2 regions of the Alkalibaculum bacchi genome follow, and region 1 is predicted to be linked to the other one. Evidence: riboswitches for the same ligand, from Rfam matches in the RefSeq annotation. Region 1 holds a riboswitch; the other holds the start of a gene.
The links. A riboswitch is a leader RNA that binds a small molecule or an ion and turns the genes downstream of it on or off. The one in region 1 is predicted to bind lysine.

Region 1 (4,442 bases):
TTAATCGATTGGCAAGAAGTAGAAAGACGTTTACTTTACGCTATGAAGGGTCAAGTGCCGTTAACTCGTGAAAAGGAAAAGGCATATAATCAAAGTGTTCGCTCCTTTCATCCGCACTTAGGGTAAATAAACGGTCAGCATTTTATATTGAAAAGCGCTTCGGCGCTTTTTATCTATCTTAGTGAGTTTTGAATGAAAAGTTATAAGAGCTGGATGGGGAAATTTACAATTATTCAACTACTGTTTAACCATCGTTCACCTATCGTTCAAGTAAATTATGGTATACTAATATCAAAAGAAAAATAAAGGAGATATTAGAATGGAAAAAATCGTTGAAAGATTTTTAAAGTACGTAAAGATACACACTACATCTGACTCAGAATCTAATTCGCACCCTAGCACTTCACGTCAATTTGATTTAGCAAAGATATTAGTGGAGGAGTTGAAGGAATTAGGTTTAGAAGAGATTTCTTTGGATGAAAATGGATACGTTATGGCAACCTTGCCTTCTAATATAAATAAAGAGGTACCTACTATTGGGTTTATCGCTCATATGGATACAAGCCCAGATCTATCTGGAGAAAATGTCAATCCGCAAATCGTTGTTAATTATGAAGGTGAAGATATCTTATTAAATGAAGAAAAGCAGATCATCTTATCTCCAAAAGATTTTCCGGAATTAAAGGAATATATAGGGCAAACTTTAATCACTACAGATGGAAATACTCTACTTGGAGCTGATGATAAAGCTGGGATTGCTGAAATCCTTACTGCTATAGAATACCTTATAGAGCACCCTGAAATTAAACACGGAGTTGTTAAGATAGGATTTACTCCCGATGAAGAAATTGGAAAGGGAGCCGATTTATTTGATGTAAAGAAATTTGCTGCAGATTTCGCCTATACAGTAGATGGTGGAGAAGTAGGGGAGTTAGAATACGAAAATTTTAATGCTGCTGGGGCAAGAATAAAAATTCAGGGAAGAAATATTCATCCAGGTAGTGCTAAAAATAAGATGATCAACTCTATTGAGATTGGAATGGAAATTAATCGGCTACTACCAGAAAATCAAAAGCCTCAGTATACAGAAGATTACGAAGGTTTTTTTCATTTGACAGACTTTAGAGGCAGTGTAGAAGAAACAGAAATCTACTATATTATTAGAGACCATAATAGAGAGCTATTTGAAGAGAAAAAGAAGCTCTTATCAGAAATCCTTCGCCTAGTAAAGATAAAGTACGGAGATCATATTATCCAAATAGATATTAGAGATCAATACTACAATATGAAAGAAAAAATCGAACCCGTTATAGAGATTGTAGACTTAGCAAAAGAGGCCATGGAAAAGGTGCATGTTGAGCCTAAAATTCAACCAATCCGCGGAGGAACAGATGGAGCTAGATTGTCCTTTGAAGAATTACCGTGTCCAAATATCTTTACAGGTGGACACAATTTTCATGGAAAATTTGAATACATTCCAGTAGAATCTATGAAAAAGGCAGTAGAGGTTATTGTGAAGATAGCTGAGCTAAATGCTAGTGAACGGTAGCCGAGCAATGGTTGAACAATAGTGAAACGATGGTTAAACAATTGTTCAAGGATTGGAAAGTCTTCAGAGGCTGGCTTCGTGGGTCTTAAGATCCGACCCTGGGCTCTAGGAGGACTCTTTATCGAATATATTCAAAGGACATGAAATCCTTGTATTAACACAAATATTATGTTATCATAGAAACAATTTAATAAAAGCTTCATGATAGAGGCGTGCTTGACAAGAGTATTTAAGTGGAGGCTGTAGAGGGTCGATAAAGCTTAAAGAAAGGGGAGAGCACCGAAGAAATAAGTAGTCTCTACTGCTTATTTCTGGGCACAAGGTGAATAACTTTGTGACTGTCACCGATTGCAGGTGGAGTGCTATCTTGTTTGATTTCGGGATATTCATAACTAGAAAACAGGCATTGGTACTTACCAATGCCTGTTTTTGTCGTTTAATAGCAAAGCGAAACCCTCTATATTGAGAAAGTTCTTATTCAAGTGCAAATAATCAAAGGTAACGGTCACTACTAGTGACCTGAAGGTTTTACATAGAACTTACAACTTAGAACTAAAGCGCCAAAGGCGCTTATTATTATGAGGTTCAAAAGATATTTATAAAAAACAAACAACAGGAGGAAATACATTGACAAAAGTAATTGTAATTGGTGGAGGCTGGGCTGGTTGTGCAGCTGCAGTAGGAGCTAAAAAAGTAGGTGCAGAAGTAACCCTTTTAGAGAGAACAGACATGCTCTTAGGGACAGGACTTGTTGGCGGAATTATGAGAAATAATGGCCGATTTACTGCAACAGAAGAATTAATTGCTATGGGTGGAGGAGATTTATTTACAATATGTGATAAGACCGCCAGACATAAAAGTATTGAATTTCCTGGGCATAAACACGCAAGTTTATATGATATTGCATCAACTCACGGAGAGGTTCTCAATCATTTACTTCATTTAGGTGTTGAAGTCGTCTTTCAAGGAAGAGTAAACAATATTCACATGAAAGAAGACAGAATCCTATCTGTAGAAGATCAAAGGGGTCGCATTTTTGAAGGAGATGTATTTGTAGATACAACAGGTACTGCTGGACCTATGAACAATTGTGTAAAATATGGAAACGGCTGCGCAATGTGTATTTTAAGATGTCCTAGCTTTGGTGGCCGTGTTAGCTTAGCAGGTTTAGCTGGCGTTAAAGAGATGATTGGTAAAAAGGCGAATGGGACAGTGGGTGCTATGAGTGGTTCTTGTAAACTGTATAAAGAATCATTATCTCAAGAGATACAAGATACATTAAATGAAACGGGAGTAGCTGTTATTCCAGTGCCTGAAAATTTAAAAGAAGATCACCTTGGCGTAAAAGCATGTCAACAGTATGCGCTGCCAGCCTTTAAAGACAATATCATTTTACTAGATACTGGCCATGCGAAGCTTATGACACCTTTTTATTCACTAGAAAGACTTCGCCAAATTCCTGGCTTTGAAAATGCTAGATATGAAGATCCGTATGCAGGTGGTGAGGGGAATTCTATGAGATACATGAGTATGGCTCCAAGAAGCAATGCTCTTAAAGTAGACGGGCTAAGCAATTTATTCTGTGCTGGTGAAAAAGCAGGTTTACTTGTTGGGCATACAGAAGCTATTTGTACAGGCGTTTTAGCTGGACACAATAGCGTGCGTCATGCTTTAGGTATGGAATTACTTGAATTACCAAATAAATTAGCGGTAGGTGACGCTATTTCTTATGTAAAAGAAGCTATGGCTACAGAAGAAGGCATGGGACAAAAGTTTACATTCTCAGGCTCTGTGTATTTCGAGAGAATGAAAGAGCTACAATTATATTCTACAGATGTACAAGAGATTGAGAATCGAGTCCACTATGCAGGTTTATCAAATGTTTTTGAAAATAAAATAGTCGAAGAGAAGCCTCAATTGCGCTAAAATTTCGTACTTGTAAATCAATTGGGGAGGCCATTATGATACAATTAACAGCTTTACATTATGTATATTATCTTTTTGTTTTAACGATCATTATAACAATGGGCTTTAAAAAAGATACTCTTCTACCTTGTATTATTGGTATATTAGTAATTGGAGCCATGTATACAGGGAGTTTTATAAAGGGCGTTCAAGTAGTTTATAATGCTCTTATTGCCTCGGGAAACGAGTTTTGGGGAATTATTGTGGTCATCTCTTTAGTTATTGCTATGAGTCGAGCTCTTCGAGATATTGGCGCTGATGAAGTGATGATTCGACCAATTAAAAAGATTATGAAAAGTCCAACGATTGCCTTTTTTGCACTAGGTTTCGTTATGCTCTTTTTTTCCTGGTTTATATGGCCATCACCAGCTGTGGCCCTAGTAGGCGCTATTATGTTACCTGCTGCCCTACAAGCAGGCTTATCGCCAATTTGGGCAGCAGTAGCAATGAATATCTTTGGGCATGGTATTGCCCTATCTAGTGATTTTTTTATACAGGGGGCTCCTGCAATAACGGCTAAAGCAGCTGGTATTAGCGATTCCTTAATACTTAGTAGGGACAGTTTTCCACTGTGGTTAACTATGAGCATAGTAACCGTTATTTGTAGTTTTATTATGCTAAAAAAAGACATGAAATCAGGTGCAATGGAATGTGCAATTACCTCCATTGATATATTAGAAGATAAAATAGAAAAAAATTCTGAGGAAACCTGTAAAAAACGCAGTGTTGGTCTAATCTTTGTTTCTATTGCCACTCCACTAATATTTCTTTTAGATGTGTTTTTTATGTACAAATACCAGCTAAAAGGTGGAGATGCAACAGCTTTAGTAGGAGGTACGGCTATTTTAATAATGTGTTTTGTGTCAATGATTTGCCATAAACCTGGTGACTGTTTAGAAAAAGTTACAGATTATATTAAAGAAGGCTT
Region 2 (4,442 bases), on a different contig from region 1:
GTTGGTATGTTGCTAAGACAGCTCCTAACCCTCCAACACTTTGCGCATATTATAAAGGCCAATTTTCTTGTCAGCAATATATTTAGCTGCTCTTACCGCGCCTTTCGCAAAAACTTTTTTAGATGAAGCACTGTGTTTGATTTCGATGACTTCATCTTCTCCAGCATAAATTACAGTATGATCTCCAGCAATAGTACCACCTCTTATAGCGTGGATACCGAGTTCATTTGATTGTCTTTTAGTAGATTTTCCTTCTCTTCCATAAGTAAACTCTAGGCTGTTATCTAAAGCGCCATTAATTTCATTGGCAAGCATTAAAGCGGTTCCACTAGGGGAATCTACCTTTTTATTATGGTGTTTTTCGATAATCTCTATGTCAAAACCTTCTAATTGCTTTGCTGCCTCTGCTACAATACCAAGTAAAACATTTACTCCTACGGACATATTCGCCGTCCTGAAAACGGGAATCGTTTTTGATGCAGCTATCAACGAAGCTTCATTTTCTTCTGTCAAACCTGTAGTGGCCATAACCAGTGGAATTTTATTTGTTAAAGCGTAATCTAATATGCTTTCAAAAGCGCTGTAATGAGAGAAATCGATAATTACATCAACTTTTTCTGTACAATCCTTTGGATTGATATAGACAGGGAAATTTGCCTTCTCGTTTTTCATGCGGTCAAAGCCAGCTACTACTTGCATTTGTCCTTCATTATTGATTATCTCTTGTAAAACATCACCCATTGCACCGTTACAGCCGGATAGTAAAACTTTAATCATCTTTTTAGCCTCCTATATTAAGCCGTACGCACTCATTTCATTTTTCAAAACTGCAAGATTCTTTTCTTCCATTTCAAGAAGCGGCATTCTCAAGTGACCTACTTCCATACCCATTACATTCATTGCCTCTTTAATAGGTATAGGGTTTGCTTCAATAAACAAAGCTTTATTAAGGCCATTCATCTTTAATTGGCAATCTAAGCTTTCTTTGACTTTGCCATCAAGATAGTACTGAACCATATTGTGTAAGTCCTTTGGAATGATATTAGCCGATACGCTAATGACGCCCTTTCCACCTAGAGAAAGAAGAGGGACAACTTGATCATCATTGCCTGAATAAATCGTAAAATCATTAGGAGTTAATCGGGCAATTTCTGCTACTTGTGAAATATCTCCACTTGCTTCTTTTACAGCTACAATATTTTTGATTTTAGCTAATTCAACTATTGTATCTACTGTAATATTTAAACCAGTTCTACTAGGAACATTATAAACAATGATTGGAATGTTTATGCTATCCGCAACTGCTTTAAAGTGTGCAATAATCCCTCTTTGTGTACTTTTATTGTAGTAAGGGTTCATCACTAAGACAGCGTCTGCTCCTACTTTTTCTGCAAACATAGACATTTCGATGGCCTGCCTCGTCTCATTACTACCTGTACCAGCGATAACGGGAATTCTCTTATCAATTACATCTACAGCAAATTTTATAAGTTGTCGTTGTTCATCATCGCTAGTAGTAGGTGTCTCTCCTGTAGTGCCACAGATTACAATGGCATCTGTACCTTCTTTAACGTGCCAATTCAGCAATTCTTCCAATTTATTGTAATTTACTTCATCCTTTGCGTTAAATGGAGTAACGATTGCTACAGCTGAGCCTTCGAATATAGCCATTTTATAACACCCCTTTAAATTAAATTATTTTGAATTAATGTTTCGGCAATTTGAACGGCATTTGTAGCAGCTCCCTTTCGGATATTATCTGCTACAACCCATAGGTTTACGCCACTGTCAATACTTTCGTCTCTTCTAATTCTGCCAACGTAAACTTCATTTTTTCCTGCAACATCTAAAGGTGTCGGATATTGAAGATTTTTAATATCATTTTTGACGACGATTCCTGGTGTTTTTTCCAGCAATGTAATGAGTTCGTCTAAGTCAAAGTCCTTTTCAAACTCTAAATTGATGGACTCACTGTGGCTGTAAAAAACAGGAACTCTAACAGTAGTTGCTGTAATGCGAATGCTATCATCATGTAGAATTTTTCTCGTTTCATTAATCATCTTCATTTCTTCTTTTGTGTAACCATTTTCTTCAAAAACATCAATATGTGGTAATATATTAAAAGCAATTGGATAAGGGTAGAATTTGTTTGGTTCTCCTTTGCTTCCTTCTTCAAGATCCTTATAGCCATTAACTCCTGAGCCCGATACAGCTTGATAAGTAGAATATACAACTCTTTTTATTTTATATGTTTCGTGTAGTACTTTTAGTGGAACCATAGCTTGAATCGTAGAGCAATTTGGGTTGGCGATGATGTTTTTATGCCATTTTAAATCTTCTGGATTTACTTCAGGTACAATTAAAGGTACATTTTCATCCATTCTCCATGTACTGCTATTGTCTATAGCAATAACGCCATTTTTTGCAGCAATAGGAGCGTATTTCTTACTAGTACTGCCTCCTGCTGAGAAAAGAGCGATATCAATATCTTTGTCAAAGGAATGCTCATTTAATTCTTCTACTGTATATTCTTTTCCCATAAAATGGACTTTTTTTCCTGCAGAGTTCGCAGATGCCATTGGATAAAATTGATCAATAGGAAAATTTCGCTCTTCAAGTACCTCCATTATTTTATTTCCAACCATTCCTGTCGCGCCGACTACTGCTACATTAAATTTTTTCATGTGAAACCTCCATGTAATATAATTAGTTAAATGTAAAGAAAACAGCTAGTTTATAGAAACTAGCTGTAAGTTTAAAGTATAATTTTATAGAAAAATAAAACCATACATTACAGATAGCTCTCCATCGTTTGACGGCAGTATTATTGTTATTCACAATAATCCCAGCAAATTTTTTATTCAGGTAAAAAATCACTTCGGCATTTTCTCCTTTCCTGTTCATTCAGTTGATCCTGATATCATCATGAGCAGTACTATTAAAAAATGCGCCTCTATCGTTAAGTATGTAATTGACTTACATTATAACAGGTATTGCTTATAAAATAAACAAAATTATATTTTTTTTACATTAATTTACGGTATAATGTACGAAGCAGCAGATTGGCTCGTAAAAATCAAATCATTTTTCGTGCTTGCACGAAAAAATGGATTTATTTTTATGAGCAAGTGCCAACGACCGACACCCAAAGGGTGGAGGTAATCTGCGTAGATTGGCTCGGAGGAATCAAGCCATTTTCCGTGCCTTTATATGATATAATATCTTTTTAATCATAAAAGTCTTTGTTACTATTGTATGAAAGGGATTTATTTATGTTCATAATTAATTTGGAGGAGCAAATATGAGAGACAGTGTTATAAATTTAAAGTCTGAAGCAATTGCTGTTAGAAGGTATTTACATACAATTCCAGAAGAAGGATTTAAGGAATACAAGACATCTGAGTATATTTACAATTATTTATCTAATCTAGGTATTAAGACGATAGAAAAAGTAGCTACAACTGGAATTATTGCTTTTTTTCCTGGAGAATCTAAGGATGAAACCATAGCCTTCCGAGCAGATATGGATGGATTATCTATAGACGAGGAGAACGCATGGGAATATGTATCTACTCATAAAGGTATGATGCATGGATGTGGCCACGATGGACATATGACGATTCTTCTTTTGATGGCTAAGTATATGGTAGAAAATCACATTGCTCCTAAAAAGAATGTGCTTCTTATTTTTCAACCTGCAGAGGAAGGCCCTGGAGGGGCAGAAGTCATCGTTAAAGAAGGCATCTTACAAAAGTATAAAGTAAAGAAAATATATGGCTGTCACATTATGCCTACTGTAGAAGAGGGGACAATAGGGTGCAAATCTGGCCCTCTTATGGCACAAACGGCTGAATTCTATATAAACATTAAAGGAAAAAGCGGTCATGCTGCAGTTCCTCATAAGAGTATCGATGCTATTATGATCAGTGCTCAGCTAATTAATGCTCTTAATAATATTATAAGTAGAAATATAGACCCTATAGAAACTACCTTATTTTCTATAGGTACAATTAATGGCGGAAGTAGAGTAAATGTAGTAGCTGGTGAGGTTCATTTAAGTGGTACCATGAGGGCGTTTGATGAAGAGACCTTCAATTTAATTGAAAAAAGGCTTATAGAGATTGTAAATGGTTATGAAAAAGCTTTTGACTGTAGTATTGAATGTAAAGTTATAAGGATGTATCCACCGGTAATCAACGAGCCTCAAATGTATCAAGAGTTTTTGAGCTATTTAGGAGATATTCCATATAAAGAGGTTCCCCCTATGATGATTGCAGAAGACTTTTCATTTTACCAAAGGGAAGTTCCTGGAGTATTCTTTTATCTAGGATCAAAAAATGAAGAGAAAGACTATGTATATGGTCTTCACCACAGCAAATTTAATTTTAATGAAAGGATACTGTTGCGAGCAGTTGAACTGTACGCACGTATTATAGAAGGAT

Region 2: another riboswitch for lysine. It lies ahead of DES36_RS08080 (aspartate-semialdehyde dehydrogenase); the one in region 1 lies ahead of DES36_RS02665 (FAD-dependent oxidoreductase).

What each region holds. Positions count from the first base shown of each region.
Region 1 is NZ_QNRX01000003.1:2,444-6,885, reverse strand. Features, by position in the region: gene DES36_RS02675 (superoxide dismutase) at 1-126, shown strand, start outside; gene pepT (peptidase T) at 320-1,549, shown strand; lysine riboswitch at 1,747-1,922, shown strand; gene DES36_RS02665 (FAD-dependent oxidoreductase) at 2,177-3,475, shown strand; gene DES36_RS02660 (hypothetical protein) at 3,511-4,442, shown strand, end outside.
Region 2 is NZ_QNRX01000009.1:61,601-66,042, reverse strand. Features, by position in the region: gene dapB (4-hydroxy-tetrahydrodipicolinate reductase) at 25-777, opposite strand; gene dapA (4-hydroxy-tetrahydrodipicolinate synthase) at 790-1,671, opposite strand; gene DES36_RS08080 (aspartate-semialdehyde dehydrogenase) at 1,686-2,684, opposite strand; lysine riboswitch at 2,791-2,964, opposite strand; gene DES36_RS08070 (M20 metallopeptidase family protein) at 3,302-4,442, shown strand, end outside.